Regions from separate parts of the Arthrobacter sp. 05N33_2 genome, predicted to be linked through region 1. Evidence: riboswitches for the same ligand, from Rfam matches in the RefSeq annotation. Region 1 holds a riboswitch; each other region holds the start of a gene.

Region 1 (4,619 bases):
TGGTGAGCGATCCTGTGCCTGGGCTGTGCGGGCCGACAGCCCGGCCTGTGACGTTGGCGCCGGACGGTAAAGGGGTTTGAACGTGGCCGGTGCGGCCCGTACGGTCCCGCAACGGCATCCAGCTCGCTAGGCTGGGATTCACAGGTGCCGCACAGGGTCCCCAAAGCCCCGCCTAACCGGCAGATCGGAGAGTTGTCCCCATGGCCACTTCGCACTCCATGACCAACAACCTTCCCCAGCTCACGCATCCGGACGGCTCCCCCATCCGCGCCCTCGTGGTGGATGACGAGCCCAGCCTCTCCGAGCTCATGAGCATGGGGCTGCGGATGGCCGGCTGGTCCGTGGCCGTGGCCGAGGACGGGCCCGGAGCCGTCCGGCTAGCCAAGGAGTTCCGCCCCGACGTGCTGGTGCTGGACGTGATGTTGCCCGGGTTCGACGGCGTCGAACTGCTGAACAGGATCCGCGCGTTCGCGCCGGAGGTGCCGGCGCTGTTCCTCACCGCCAAGGATGCCGTCCAGGACCGCATCACCGGACTGGCGGCCGGCGGCGATGACTATGTCACCAAGCCGTTCAGCATGGAAGAGGTGCTGCTGCGCCTGCACCGGCTGGTCCAGCGCTCCGGAGTGGCCGCCATGGACACCGCCGAACTCGTGGTGGGAGACCTCGTGCTCAACGTCGACACCCGCGAAGTCACCCGGGCCGGTGAGGAAATGCACCTGACCGCCACGCAGTTCGAGCTGCTGCGCTACCTCATGGAAAACCCGAAGCGGGTCATCAGCAAGGCCCAGATCCTGGACCGTGTCTGGGACTACGATTTCGGCGGCCAGGCGAACATCGTGGAACTGTACATTTCCTACCTCCGCAAGAAGGTCGACGCCAACCACGCTCCGATGATCCACACGGTGCGCGGAGCCGGGTACGTCCTGAAACCGGCGGACTGATCCGTGCCCTCACTTTCCGGCATGACCCGCGTCCCCGGACGCGACTGGCGCAACCCGTCGACGTGGCATTTGCGCACCCGGCTGGTCTTGGTCGCCATGGCGCTGCTCGTGGCCATCTGCGGCGCTGTGGGCTTGTTCAGCTACGCCTCCATGGACCTCTTCCTCACCCGGCAACTCGACACCCAGCTGGACCAGGCCTCCCACCGTTCGAGCGAATTCGGCCGGCCCTCCTCGGACGATTCGGGCAGACGCCCCGACCCCCTCGAAGCCCGGGGACAGGGCGTCGGAACGCTTAACGCACGGATAGTGGACGGCGAAGTCAGCAGGGCAGGATTCCTGGCCGGGGACGGCGCGGTCAAGAACCTCTCCCCCGCCGACAACAAGGTTCTCCTGGCCCTCACCCCGAGCGGCGTGTCCGTGGACCGCAGCCTTTCGGCCGGCGCCTACCGGCTCACGGCGGCGCGAACACCGTACGGCGACGTGATTGTGACCGGACTCCCGCTGGCAGAAAAACAAAGCACCCTGGCCTCCCTGGTCTGGACCATGGTGGTGGTGTCCGCAGGCGGGCTCGTGCTGATCGGGCTCGCCGGCACGGCCCTGATCCGGCGGACCATGAAGCCGCTGGAACAGCTCTCCGAGGTTGCCACCAAGGTCTCCCGTCTCCCGCTGGACGCCGGCGAGGTGGCGCTCGGGGTCCGCGTCCCGACGTCGGCGGCCCATCCCGGAACGGAAGTGGGCAGCGTGGGCTACGCGCTGAACAAGATGCTGGACAACGTCTCCAACGCTCTCGAGGCGCGGCAGGAGAGCGAGATGAAGGTCCGGCAGTTCGTCGCCGACGCCTCGCACGAACTCCGCACCCCGCTGACGGCCATTCGCGGCTACACGGAGCTGATGCGGATGACCGAGCATTTCACCCCCGACGGCGAGAGGTCCCTCGCCCGTGTGCAAAGCCAGTCCGAGCGGATGACCACGCTCGTGGAGGACCTGCTGCTGCTGGCGCGCCTGGACGAGGGACAGCCGCTCAAAATCTCCGACGTCGACCTCACCCAGCTGGCCATCGAGACGGTCAGCGATGAGAAAGTCATGGCCCCGGACCGCATCTGGCAGCTGGAACTTCCGGACGAGCCCGTGGTGGTGCGCGGTGATGCGACCCAGCTTCACCAGGTCCTCGCCAACCTGCTGTCCAATGCGCGCAAGCACACGGAACCCGGGACCAAGGTGGTCACGGGCGTTATGCGCTCGGCTGACGGCAGTGCCGTGGTCACCGTGACAGACAATGGCAGCGGCATCGCCCCGGAATTTATCGGCCGGGTCTTCGCCCGCTTCACCCGGGCCGACGCCTCGCGCACCAATCCGGCGTCGAACCCCGCAGCTGTCCCCGCCGATTCTGCCGTCGCGACGGCGAGGGTCGGGTCCGGGGCTCCCGCACGCTCGTCCTCCGGCGCTGTTTCCGGCAGCCGCGGAGGTCACGGCACGGCGACCGCCGCGCCGACGTCCGAGGGCACCAGCGGGTTGGGCCTGTCCATTGTCCAGTCGATCGTGGAGGCCCACGGAGGAACAGTCGAGGTCACGTCCCGGCCGGGCCGCACGGAGTTCGCCGTGCGGCTGCCCGCCTCGCCGCCGCCGGCGTAACCGGAACGGCCGCCGCCGGCGCAAACGGCCCGGACGGTCGACCGGCGAGCCCGGCGCAACCCGACACCCCGGCACTGTGACTCCTGTTACCAAAATGTGACTTAAGCGACCGGGTCCTGTAGCGTCGTTAGCGTGCGCCGCCATCGGTGCCGCATATCCGGACGGACGCCAAACTCTGCCGCTTCCCGGATTCCGCTGGACCAGGCAGAGGCGGGGGACCCAGAGTTCCCGGGCAATCTGCTTTCATGCGCCCTCGGGGTGAAGCCGACACGTGATGTTCCGTGCGGCCGGATGACCTCATCCGAACCCGACAGCTAACTCCGCCGGCGTTGAGAGGCCACCATGACTGAATTCCAGGTACAAACACGCCCTGTCGGCGGTTCGCATTCCCGCTCAGCTGGCGCAGCCAAGTCGCGCCACCGCGCCGAACCGGTCAAGCAGGCATCCGCCCTGTCGCGGTTCGCCGCCGGGCTCGGTGTAACCGGCCGCCGTGCCGCCGTCGTCACCGCCGCGTGCGCGCTGCTGCTGGGTGGCGGCGCCGCGAGCCAGGCGGCAGAGCCGGGCGCCCACACGGCGAACGTTGCGAGCCAGACGGCCACGATGGCTGACCCGCTGGCCAAGCTCAACTTCGAGCGGGTCCAGGTGGCTGGGCCGACCGCTGCCACGGAAAAGAACGTGGCTCCCCAGATCTCGGAGGTTGAGGCAACCGAAGCGCTGATCCACGCGCCCGCTGCTGCCGCACCGGCAGCTGCGGCAGCACCTGCTCCGGCCCCCGCGGCAGCCCCCGCACCTGCTCCGGCTCCCGCGGCAGCCCCCGCTCCGGCACCGGCAGCCGCTCCGGCACCGGCACCGGCAGCCGCGCCGGTCGCAGTCGACGACCCCGCCGGCGCGCAGGCCTACGCCGCGTCCCAGCTGGGAAGCTATGGCTGGGCACCCGGCCAGATGCAGTGCCTGCACAAGCTGTGGACCAAGGAATCCGACTGGAAGACCACCGCCACGAACGCCAGCAGCGGCGCCTACGGCGTGGTCCAGTCCCTGCCCGCCTCGAAGATGGCGAGCGCCGGCGCCGATTACATGACCAACTACCGGACCCAGATCAACTGGGGCCTGAACTACGTCAAGTCGCGCTACGGTTCCCCCTGCGGTGCCCTGAACTTCCACTACGCACACAACTGGTACTAAACCGGCACTAGCCGCCCCCGCCCTGGAGGCCCCGGATCCGCATGGATCCGGGGCCTCCTTGCGTCTGCACTGCGGAACCGGCCCCGGCGGCCCGGACTTCCACAGCCCCCGCACAGCTTGACCCTAAAGCCCTCATATGGGCCGCCGGGAAAGTTGAGCCATGACATTCACAGACCAGGCCACAGGAACCCTGCCCCGCTCCACGGCGACGCCGGCCGGCCCGGCGGCCCCAGGGGCACCCTCGGGGCTTGCGCTGGCCGACGCACCCGTCCCGGGCCCGATCGCCGGGGCCCTGACCGGCCCCGGCGGCCGGCGCACGGCCATTGATACGCGCGCCAGCACGCCCCTGCTGGACGTCACCATCCCGGTCTTTAACGAGGAACGGGACCTCGAGGCCTGCCTGCGCCGGCTCCACGCGTACCTGCTCGGCGCCTTCCCGCATTCCTTCCGGATCACCGTGGCGGACAACGCCAGCACCGACGGAACGCTCAAGGCCGCGGAACGGGTAGCCCGCGAGCTGCGCGAAGTGACGGTGGTCCATATGGCAGAAAAGGGCCGCGGAAACGCACTCCGCAAGGTGTGGCTGGCCTCGCCGTCGCCGGTCCTGGCGTACATGGATGTGGATCTTTCCACTGATCTGGCGGCCCTCGGCCCGCTCCTTGCCCCGCTCATTTCCGGGCACTCCGACCTGGCGATCGGGACACGGCTGACCCGCAACTCCCGCGTGGTCCGCGGACCCAAACGGGAATTCATCTCGCGCAGCTACAACTTCCTGCTCCAGGCCCTCATGGGCGCCCACTTCAGTGACGCGCAGTGCGGCTTCAAGGCGATCCGGGCGGACGTGGCCCGGCAACTGCTTCCCCA
Region 2 (4,619 bases), on a different contig from region 1:
TCTTTCCCTTCCTGCCCGGCGACTCCCTGTTGTTCACAGCAGGACTTCTGCACCAGCAGCTGCAACTGACGTTGCCTGTGCTGATCGGCGTCGTCACCGCGGCCGCGGTCGCCGGGGACCAGGTCGGTTACATGCTCGGACGGAAATTTGGCCGGCGATGGTTCAAGGACGACGCCCGGATCCTGAAGACAGCGCACCTGACCACCACGGAGGACTTCTTCCGCCGCCACGGCGGGGCCGCCGTCGTGCTGGCCCGCTTCGTCCCCATGGTCCGGACGTTTGCTCCGCTGACCGCCGGGACCGCGCGCTATGACTACAAATCCTTCACCCTGTGGAATATCACCGGCGCCGTCGCGTGGGCAGCCTCCGTGACGATGCTTGGCACCTGGCTGGGGCACTTTGACATCATCGCCAGGAACATCGACGCCATCGTCGTGGCCATGGTGCTCGTCTCCGTCGTGCCGGGGGTGGTGCAGCTCCTCAAACGCCGCCGGAACTCCCGCGGCGCAGCCGCAGACAAAGCCGCCGGCGACACGGCAGAAGAACCCGGGGCCGGACTGCGGACTGAGGAAATGGCCGCGGAAGAATAGCTGACATGACCTCCGCTGACCTTCCGTCCCTGCTGCTCGTCGAGGACGACGCCGTCCTGGGACCGCTCATCGCCGAGCTCCTGGACCCGGACTACCGGGTCCAGTTGGTCACCAACGGCCGCGACGGCCTCCACCAGGGGCTGACCGGGAGCTGGGACATCATGGTGGTGGACCGCGGGCTGCCCGGCATGGACGGCATCGCCCTCATTACGGCTTTGCGCTCGAAAGGCATTGCCACGCCCATCCTGATCCTGACCGCGCTGGGCGATGCCGACGAAAAAGTCAGGGGCCTGGACGCCGGAGCCAACGATTACGTGACCAAGCCGTTCGACGCCGGCGAACTGGCAGCACGCCTGCGCGCACTGACGCGGACTTTCACTCCCCCGGCCCCGGCACCGGTGGCGATCGGGGACTGGGAACTGGATCCAACGCAGCGCTCCGTCCGTTCCGTCTACGGGCAAACGGTGTCACTGACCGCAAAGGAAGGCCAGCTGCTGGCTGCCCTGGCCGCGGAACCGGACCGCGTCTTCACCCGGGATGAGCTCCTCGCGGCGTGCTTCCACGCCTCGGAACAGCCCGGCGTGATCGATACCTATGTTCATCACCTGCGCCGGAAGATCTCCAAAGCAGTGATCCGCACGGTGCACGGCCTCGGATACCAGATCGGCGAAGCCCATGAGTGACGGCCGGCCGGCCGGCGGAAATCCGGACCACTCCATCCTGCGCAAGGCTTCCCTCAAGGTCGCGGTGCGGATCAGTGCTGCGTGCGCGGTCATGGTTCTCGGGCTGCTCGCCGCCACGGCGCTGTACCTCACGAACCAACTGGCCCATCCTGAAGTGCCGGGCTCGGCGGCGGCCGGGACGGCCTACACCTACCTGGATTCCAAGGACGTCCTCGAAGCCATGATCATCGCCGGGGTGGCGGGAATCCTGCTGGCCGGAATCGTCGGGTGGCTCAGTGCGCGCAGCGCGATTCGTCCCCTCAGTGATGCCCTGGCAAGGGAGCGGCGTTTTGTCCAGGACGCCAGCCACGAATTGCGCACGCCATTGACCATCCTGGACACCAGGATCCAGCTGGCCCAGCGCAACACTGTGCCCGGCTCCAGGCAAAGCCACGACCTGGCCCGGATCCGGGAGGACGCCGCGACGCTGACAGGGATTGTCAACGAACTGCTCCTCGCGGCAACCGCGGAGGCCCCGGACCGTTCCGCGCCCCCTGCCGACCTCGCCGAGGCTGCCGCCAGCGTCGCCGGCAGCCTCCAGCAGGTGGCAGAGCAGCGCCAGGTGCGTCTGGAATTCTCCGCCGATGCCCGGCCGCTGGCCCGGATCGAGAAGAATGCGCTGCGGCGTGCCGTGCTGGCCCTGGCGGACAACGCGCTGGCCCACACGCCTCCGGGCGGCCGCGTGTCCATCACGACCTCAATCGAGCAGAAGCGCGCCGTGATCACGGTGGCGGACTCCGGGACCGGAATCACCGGCGTCGATCAGGCCCGGATCTTTGACCGGTTCGTGCGGACGGCCGGCACCGGCACCTCACAGGGACAGCGGAGCTTTGGCATCGGCCTGGCCCTGGTCCGGGAGATTGCTGTCGCGGCCGGGGGCACCGTCGAGGTGGCCGCGACGGGCGACGAGGGAACCGTCATGAAGTTGACGCTTCCGCTCATGGGCAGCGGGAATCCCTGAGGTCCATCCGCCGGGGAAAGATATGCCATCGGGATCCCGGACTCCCGAATGCGGAGACAGGAAAGACCGGCGGTCGAGTTGCCCCCAAGGGAACTCGAGCGCCGGTCTTTCCGGACTGTCTGGCCCCGGGTCGGGGCCGTGCGGCTTAGGCGCGGACGAACGTCACGCCGCCGGTCGCGGTGAGCCAGGACAGCGGGTGGACCATGGTCTGGTTCTTGCCGTTCATGCCGCCACTGACCACCTGGCCGTTGCCGGCGTAGATGCCGACGTGGCCGGACTGGACCACCATGTCACCGGGCTGCGGCGTCGCCACAACGGTTCCAAGGCCAAGGAACGCGCGGGGACCGATGTCGCCAACGGGCTTACCCGCGGCGCCAAGGGCCTTTTCCACCATGGCGGTGCAGTCCTGGGTGATGCCCACCTGGCTGTAGGCGGCCGAGAGCATGATGGCGTTGCGTCCGCCCGCGGGCGCCGCGGCCGGCGCTGCTGCCGGAGCTGCTGCCGGAGCGGCCTGCACCTGGATGACCGGCTTGGCCGGAGCCTTGGGCGCTGCCGCCGGGGCTGCAGCGGGAGCCGGAGCCGGTGCGACGGGCTGTTCGATGACCGGCGCGGCAACAGAATCCACTGCGGGGCGCTCGAAGCTGATCTTGACGCTTGAATCGGCGCTGACGGGGGCACTGACCTGTCCGGTGACGTCGACGTTCGACGCCGGAGCAGAGTCACGCTGCACGGGGGCGGTGGCGGCGTTGGCGGCCATTCCGCTGGTCAGGACCAGGCCGGATGCGGCGGCGAGGACGGCGGCATGGCGCGCAAAAGTATTGACTGAAGTCATGAAAAATGTAGCCTCTCCCAATGCCTGCGAGGTGAGCTGTCGGATTCGGATGGGAGGCACCCGGCCGCACTCCCGGGCCCGTCGTTGCGGGCACTGTGCGGCTTCACCCCAAGACCTGCATATCAGCAGATCAAAAGTGGTTTCCCCGTCTCTGCCGGACGTTGATGCGAGTTACCCCCGGGCCGCGGCAGAGTTAGGCAATCGGCTGGGGAGCGCCCGTATCGGAGACAACAGGCACTCATCAACCGTAGCGCGAACCGCACCCGAAAGTCACATTCAGGTAACGGAGCCGTGATGCCGGGCCGCAATTTGCCCATAGGGCGGCGCCGTTTCCGAACATAGGATGATGCCATCAGCACCACCGGAAGCGGAGGCCCGAAAATGAACAGCCATTGTGTCGCCATCTGCCAGTTGAGCACTCAGCCCCAAGAGGATTTCGACGTCAACACCGAGCTGCTGATCCTCGACGGCGGGGACGTCCACGTGAGCACATGGGACGCGGAACCGCGCGACGGGGGTTTCGACGAGCACATCCTCAATGACCGGGTGGACGCGCTCGGGTACATGGTTGTCAACGACTGGGCTTTCCTGGACGGCAAGGCCTATGCGGTGGTGGAACGGCGGTCAGGCCCGGCGCCGGCCGGCCGCCGCGAACCGTGACCTTCCTGTCGCTGGCGCTGATCGCCGTCATCGCCTTGGCTGGACCCCTGCTGGCCCTGCCGGCGCGCTGGCACTTGCCTGTCATGCTGGGTGAGCTGCTGGCCGGCATCGCGATCGGGCGCTCAGGCCTGGCCCTGGTGGACCCCGCGGACCCGACGTTCACCCTGCTGGCCAATATCGGGTTTGCGCTGATGATGTTCGTGGCAGGCACCCACGTTCCCGTGCGGGATCCGCACATCCGTGGCGCCCTCGGCAAAGGCTCCCGCCGGGCGATGGTGGCCGCAGCGGCAGCGGTGGTGATCGGAACCGGCATCGGACTGCTGTTCGGGACTGGACATGCTCCCCTCTACGTCGTGCTGCTGGCCTCCTCGTCGGCCGCCCTGGTGCTTCCAATCGTCGATTCCCTGCGCCTCGGCGGGCCAGATGTCGTCGCTATGACAGCGCAGGTGGCAATAGCCGACACAGCCTGCATTGTGGCGTTGCCGCTCCTGGTGGATCCGCCCCACGCAGTCCAGGCGGCGTTGGGTGTCCTCGCGGTGACCGGGTGCGCGGTAGTGCTCTTTGTCGGCTTGCGCTGGCTGGAGCGCCAGGGAATCCGCCGGCGCGTGCACCGGCTCTCGGAAAGCCGCAAGTTTGCCCTGGAGCTACGGATCCAGCTGGCCGTGCTCTTCACCCTGGCCGGTGTCGCGACATGGAGCAATGTGTCTGTGATGATGGCAGGCTTTTCTTTCGGCCTGGTGATGGCTGCGGTCGGCGAACCGCGGCGGCTGGCCCGGCAACTGTTCGCGCTCAGCGACGGCTTCCTGGGTCCGCTCTTCTTCGTGTGGCTGGGTGCATCGCTGACGCTAAGGGAC
Region 3 (4,619 bases), on a different contig from region 1:
TCACGAGCCCGGTGATGGCTTCGAATCCGGGCGGGTCCGGCGCACTCTCCGCTGCCGTGCAGCCGGATGTCACCGCTGCTGCCGCCGCCAAAGTCGACTTCAACCGCACGGCCGTCACCACGAAGGGCGATCCGGACGGGAAACTCAAGCAGCTGCTGAGCGCCCAATCTGTGGGAACCATCACCCGCGCGGCATCGGCCGGCACCCTGGGTGCGCCGCTCGACCAGCTGGTCACGGCCTCGCCCTTCGGCTACCGTGTCAGCCCCATTACCGGGGGCGCGGGGGAGTTCCACCGCGGCCAGGATTTCGCCGCCCAGTGCGGCACGGCGGTCCACGCGGCCGCCAGCGGCACCGTGACCTTCAACGGCTGGCATCCCTTCGGCGGGGGGAACCGCGTGGTCATCGATCACGGCAACGGCCTGGAGACCACGTACAACCACCTGTCCTCGGCCTCGGCCAAGGTCGGCCAGAAGGTTTCCCGCGGTGACGTCGTCGCCATGAGCGGAACCACCGGCGCCTCCACGGGCTGCCACCTCCACTTTGAAGTGATGGTCAACGGCGATGTCGTTGACCCGCTCGGCTGGCTCTAAAAAGACGATGGGCTGCTCTCAACTTCCTGTGACACGCCGTGATCTGAATGTGACATTGGATCCGGACTGCTGTAGGGTTTGAAGCACGCCAACTTTTCCGAAGTTGGCGCTCTTGAGTGGATTGCCTAGCTCTGCCACCGCTCAAGGTCCGTTCGCATTACATCGTCTGGCAGGGGCGGGGGAACCAATTTTGGCCTTCGAAAGAAGGCCTTGGGGTTAAGTCGCAAAGCTTCCCAGGAAGCAGCGCGGCCGGGTGACTCCCATCCGAATCCGACAGCTCACCTCGTAGGCATTGGGAGAGGCTACTTTCGTGTCTTCACGCCACAATTCTGCGCGCATGCGCACCGGCGAGGCTCTGTCGAGCCCGCTGGAATCCACATCACGTGCCGCCCTTGCCGGCGCCCGGATTGGATCACGTTCCGCAGGCTCAATCTCTAGCGAGCCCGGACAGCATGCAGTTTCCGCTTTTGGCGCGTCTTCGCAGTACACCCTTCGCTAAGTAACCCATTTCGGGGCGATCCGGCGTACCCCCAAGATGCCGGAGCGTCCTCAGTCCGCGCCCGAAAGCGCGCGGTCCAAGGATCACGAAAGAGAGAACTTAATGACTACTCGTGCAAACGTTGCACGGCACCGCGCCGAGGTCACCAAGACCAACTCGCTGGCTGTTATTGCTAAGGCTGTCGGCGACAACGCCGGCGGCGTGGGCCGTCAGGCTGCGGTCATCGCCGCAGCTTCCGGTCTGGTCCTGACCAGCGGAATCGCAGCCAACGCTGCTGAAACCAATGTTCAGCGCGAATCCACCTCCGCTTCGGCCCTGGAAGTCCAGTCCGCAGCTCCGGCCACCATCTCGGCCGCTTCCACCATCGCGATCTCCTACGAGAAGCCCGCCGTGACCACCACGCCGGCTCCCGTTGTCGAGGCTCCCAAGCCCGTTGTCAAGGTCCAGGACGCCACGGCCACCCGCGCCGGCGGCACCGAGGTTGGCGTCAGCGGCGGCGTCGCTGCCCAGGCCCCCGCTGGCATCGGAAGCGGCGCAGGCGCGACCATCGCCGCCGCTGCCTACGCACAGATCGGCGTGGCGCAGGACTGCACCGCCCTCGCCACCAACGCCCTGGCCGCGGCAGGCATCCACTACCACGGCTGGCCGGCAGGTTACCTGTCCCTGGGCCGCACCGTGAGCGCCGCCGAGGCACGCCCGGGCGACCTCGCTTACTACCAGAACGGCGGCGTGGGCATGGCTCACATCGCGGTCTACGTCGGCAACGGCATGGCAGTGCACGGCGGCTGGAACGGCGGCACCACCGCGCTGTACAGCGTCAACGTCGGCTCCGGCCCGGTCTTCATCCGCGTCGGCGCCTAAGCACGAACCCCAGCATTCCGAAAGACCCCCGCCTGCAGGCGGGGGTCTTTTGCGTTGCCGTGCAGTGAACTTTCCGCGCCCGGGACCGCACCGGTGAAAAAATATTCGGTGATCCGGCACTTGAGTGTTTACTCTTGTGTTGTCGATCCATAGCCCGACCATGCAGAGGGCAGCCGGCCCTCGTGCCGCTGGCGGGTGCGGCCGTGAAGAGGTATGCGGATGCGCACTCTCGTTCTGAATGCTGGATATGAACCGCTGGCGGTCATCACCTTCCGCCGGGCGCTCGTCCTTGTCCTGACCGGAAAGGCCAGCGTGGTGGCCGAAGGGGACGACCCCGTGGTCGGCCCCCAGGACATTTTGGGCCGCCCGTCCGTGATCCTGCTGAACCGCTACATCCGGCCCAGGTACAACACGATGACTGCGGTGAGCCGCCGCGGCGTGCTGCGCCGGGATGCCCACCGCTGCGCGTACTGCGGCAAGGCTGCCCACACCATCGACCACATCCAGCCCAAATCGCGGGGCGGGGCCGACTCCTGGGAGAATCTGGTGGCGGCGTGCCTGCGGTGCAACAACGCCAAGAGCGACCATACGCCGGCGGAGATGGGCTGGAAGATCGGTTTTGTTCCGGGCCCGCCAAAGGGTGCCATCTGGCAGATCAAGGAACTCGAGAAGCCGACGCCGGCCTGGGATCCGTTCCTGCTGCCTGAATCGGCTGCCTGATCTGCCCCCTTGCTGATTGATCAGCCGGTGAAGACGCTGCCGGCGCACGTGACGGCTTGTTCGGTCGCCGCTGGCGCCGCGCTAGGCTGAAACGATGGAGTTCGATGCCATCATTCTCGCCGGGGGGCGGTCCTCACGCCTCGGCGGCGTGCCCAAATCCGGGCTGGTCTACGACGGCGCCACCCTCCTGGAGCGGTCACTGCGGGCCGCCGGCGCGGCGGGGCGCACCGTCGTCGTGGGCCCCGACCCCGGGGGCCTGCCCGGCGGCGTCCTGACCTGCCGGGAAGAGCCGCCCTTCGCGGGTCCGGCCGCAGCCATCGCGGCGGGGCTGGCCGCCCTGGCCGCCGATCACGCGAGCCGGCACGCAGTAGCCGCGCCCTATACCCTCGTCCTGGCGTGTGACATGCCCCGGTCGGAAGGCGCGGTCCATGCCCTGGCCGAGGCGCTGGCCGCGTCCGGTGCAGGCACGCCGGAAAGGGACGCGGCCGACGGCGTCATGGCCGTCTCGGCCGACGGCCGGAAACAGCCGCTCGCGGGCTTTTATGGCACGGCCGTGCTACATCGTTCTGTCGCGGACGCCGCGTCCCGGGACCGGCTGGAAAACGCGTCGGTGTTCGCCCTTCTTGCTAGGCTGGACGTGCGGGAAGTTCGCGTTCCCCCGGGTTCCACGGATGACGTCGACACCTGGGATGACGCGTCCGCACTGGGGGTATCCGGCAGGATTCCCGACGGCGGTCCGGGCTCCGGCCCGGCTCTGCACAGCTGAACTCGACCATGGAGGCAAACGGTGAAAAGCCAGGACGAAACACTGGAAGACTGGTGCCGTGCCCTGCTCCAGGCCCTGGAGCTGGACGACGTTGAGATTGACGTGAATGAGGTCCTCGCCCTGGCCGGCGTGGCCGCCCATTCCGTGGTGCGCCCGGCGGCACCGCTGACCACATTCATTGCCGGCTTTGCGGCCGGCCTGGCCTCAGGCTCCGGGCAGGCCACGGACTCCGTGTCCATGGAGTCCGCGATGGCCGTGGCCCGCCGGCTCGCCAAGGACTACGCAGCCGCCGAAACTTCCGGGGCATGACGGCTGCGGCCCCGGACGGCAACGGCCCCACCACCGCCGCAGGTGGAGATGGCGTCAGAGATGGCGGTGAAGATGGCGTCAACGATACCGGCGGAAATGGCGTCGGAACTGGCGGTGGAGAGGCTCCCGTAGACGGCCCTGGTGGCCCTCACATCGCGGCGCACCAGGATGCAGCGGGCGAAGACACTGCGGACCAGGATGCAGCGGACGAGGAGGCAGGGGACCAGGGCGCCGCGGGCGAAGACACTGCGGACCAGGATGGAGCGGACGAGGACACTGCCGCGGAGCCGCACAGGCACCTGGCCCACACGTGGCAGGAGGCCCGGCAACTCGCGTTCGAGTGCGCTGTTCCCATCCCGGCCGCCCCTGTTCCGCTGCGGCAGGCGCTCGGCCGGACGCTCGCGGCGGACGTCGGTGCCCGGCAGGACATGCCCCATTACGCTTCCTCTGCCATGGACGGCTGGGCCGTCAACGGCAGCGGCCCCTGGATCCTGGCCGAACCCGGCCAGCGTCTGGCACCACATCAGGCCAGCCCGATTGCCACCGGCGGCCTCATCCCGCCCGGGGCCAAGGCAGTGTTGCGCAGCGAAAGCGGCATCATCGACGTCGACGAGGACGGCCTCCCCGTCCTGAAGCTGGGCGGCACCGCGAAGCCGGGAGACCCGCGCAACGGCGACCACATCAGGAAGGCCGGGGAGGAAGCCGCCGCCGGGGACGTACTGATCAAGCGCGGCACGGTCCTGAACCCGGCCCATCTGGCCCTCGCCGCGCTGGCCGGAAGTGACACCCTTCCCGTGCTCGGCAAGGCCGTGGTCCGCCTCGTTTTCACTGGCTCCGAGGTCGTGACGAGCGGGATACCGGCACCCGGGCAGGT

What was found. Region 1 has a riboswitch for cyclic di-AMP ahead of AC1DHX_RS12010 (aggregation-promoting factor C-terminal-like domain-containing protein). Riboswitches for the same ligand answer to the same signal wherever they lie in the genome.
Region 2: it holds a riboswitch for cyclic di-AMP, as region 1 does, so the genes downstream of both, AC1DHX_RS08930 (hypothetical protein) here and AC1DHX_RS12010 (aggregation-promoting factor C-terminal-like domain-containing protein) in region 1, are expected to answer to the same signal.
Region 3: it holds a riboswitch for cyclic di-AMP, as region 1 does, so the genes downstream of both, AC1DHX_RS07680 (NlpC/P60 family protein) here and AC1DHX_RS12010 (aggregation-promoting factor C-terminal-like domain-containing protein) in region 1, are expected to answer to the same signal.

The regions. Positions count from the first base shown of each region.
Region 1 is NZ_JBFTNJ010000025.1:4,093-8,711, forward strand. Features, by position in the region: gene AC1DHX_RS12000 (response regulator transcription factor) at 201-941, shown strand; gene AC1DHX_RS12005 (sensor histidine kinase) at 963-2,573, shown strand; cyclic di-AMP (ydaO/yuaA leader) riboswitch at 2,757-2,916, shown strand; gene AC1DHX_RS12010 (aggregation-promoting factor C-terminal-like domain-containing protein) at 2,916-3,755, shown strand; gene AC1DHX_RS12015 (bifunctional glycosyltransferase family 2/GtrA family protein) at 3,916-4,619, shown strand, end outside.
Region 2 is NZ_JBFTNJ010000013.1:42,619-47,237, reverse strand. Features, by position in the region: gene AC1DHX_RS08945 (DedA family protein) at 1-590, shown strand, start outside; gene AC1DHX_RS08940 (response regulator transcription factor) at 596-1,273, shown strand; gene AC1DHX_RS08935 (sensor histidine kinase) at 1,266-2,273, shown strand; gene AC1DHX_RS08930 (hypothetical protein) at 2,419-3,105, opposite strand; cyclic di-AMP (ydaO/yuaA leader) riboswitch at 3,113-3,315, opposite strand; gene AC1DHX_RS08925 (hypothetical protein) at 3,517-3,765, shown strand; gene AC1DHX_RS08920 (cation:proton antiporter) at 3,762-4,619, shown strand, end outside.
Region 3 is NZ_JBFTNJ010000010.1:26,142-30,760, forward strand. Features, by position in the region: gene AC1DHX_RS07675 (M23 family metallopeptidase) at 1-590, shown strand, start outside; cyclic di-AMP (ydaO/yuaA leader) riboswitch at 727-896, shown strand; gene AC1DHX_RS07680 (NlpC/P60 family protein) at 1,192-1,950, shown strand; gene AC1DHX_RS07685 (HNH endonuclease) at 2,170-2,670, shown strand; gene mobA (molybdenum cofactor guanylyltransferase) at 2,765-3,436, shown strand; gene AC1DHX_RS07695 (DUF6457 domain-containing protein) at 3,458-3,745, shown strand; gene AC1DHX_RS07700 (molybdopterin molybdotransferase MoeA) at 3,742-4,619, shown strand, end outside.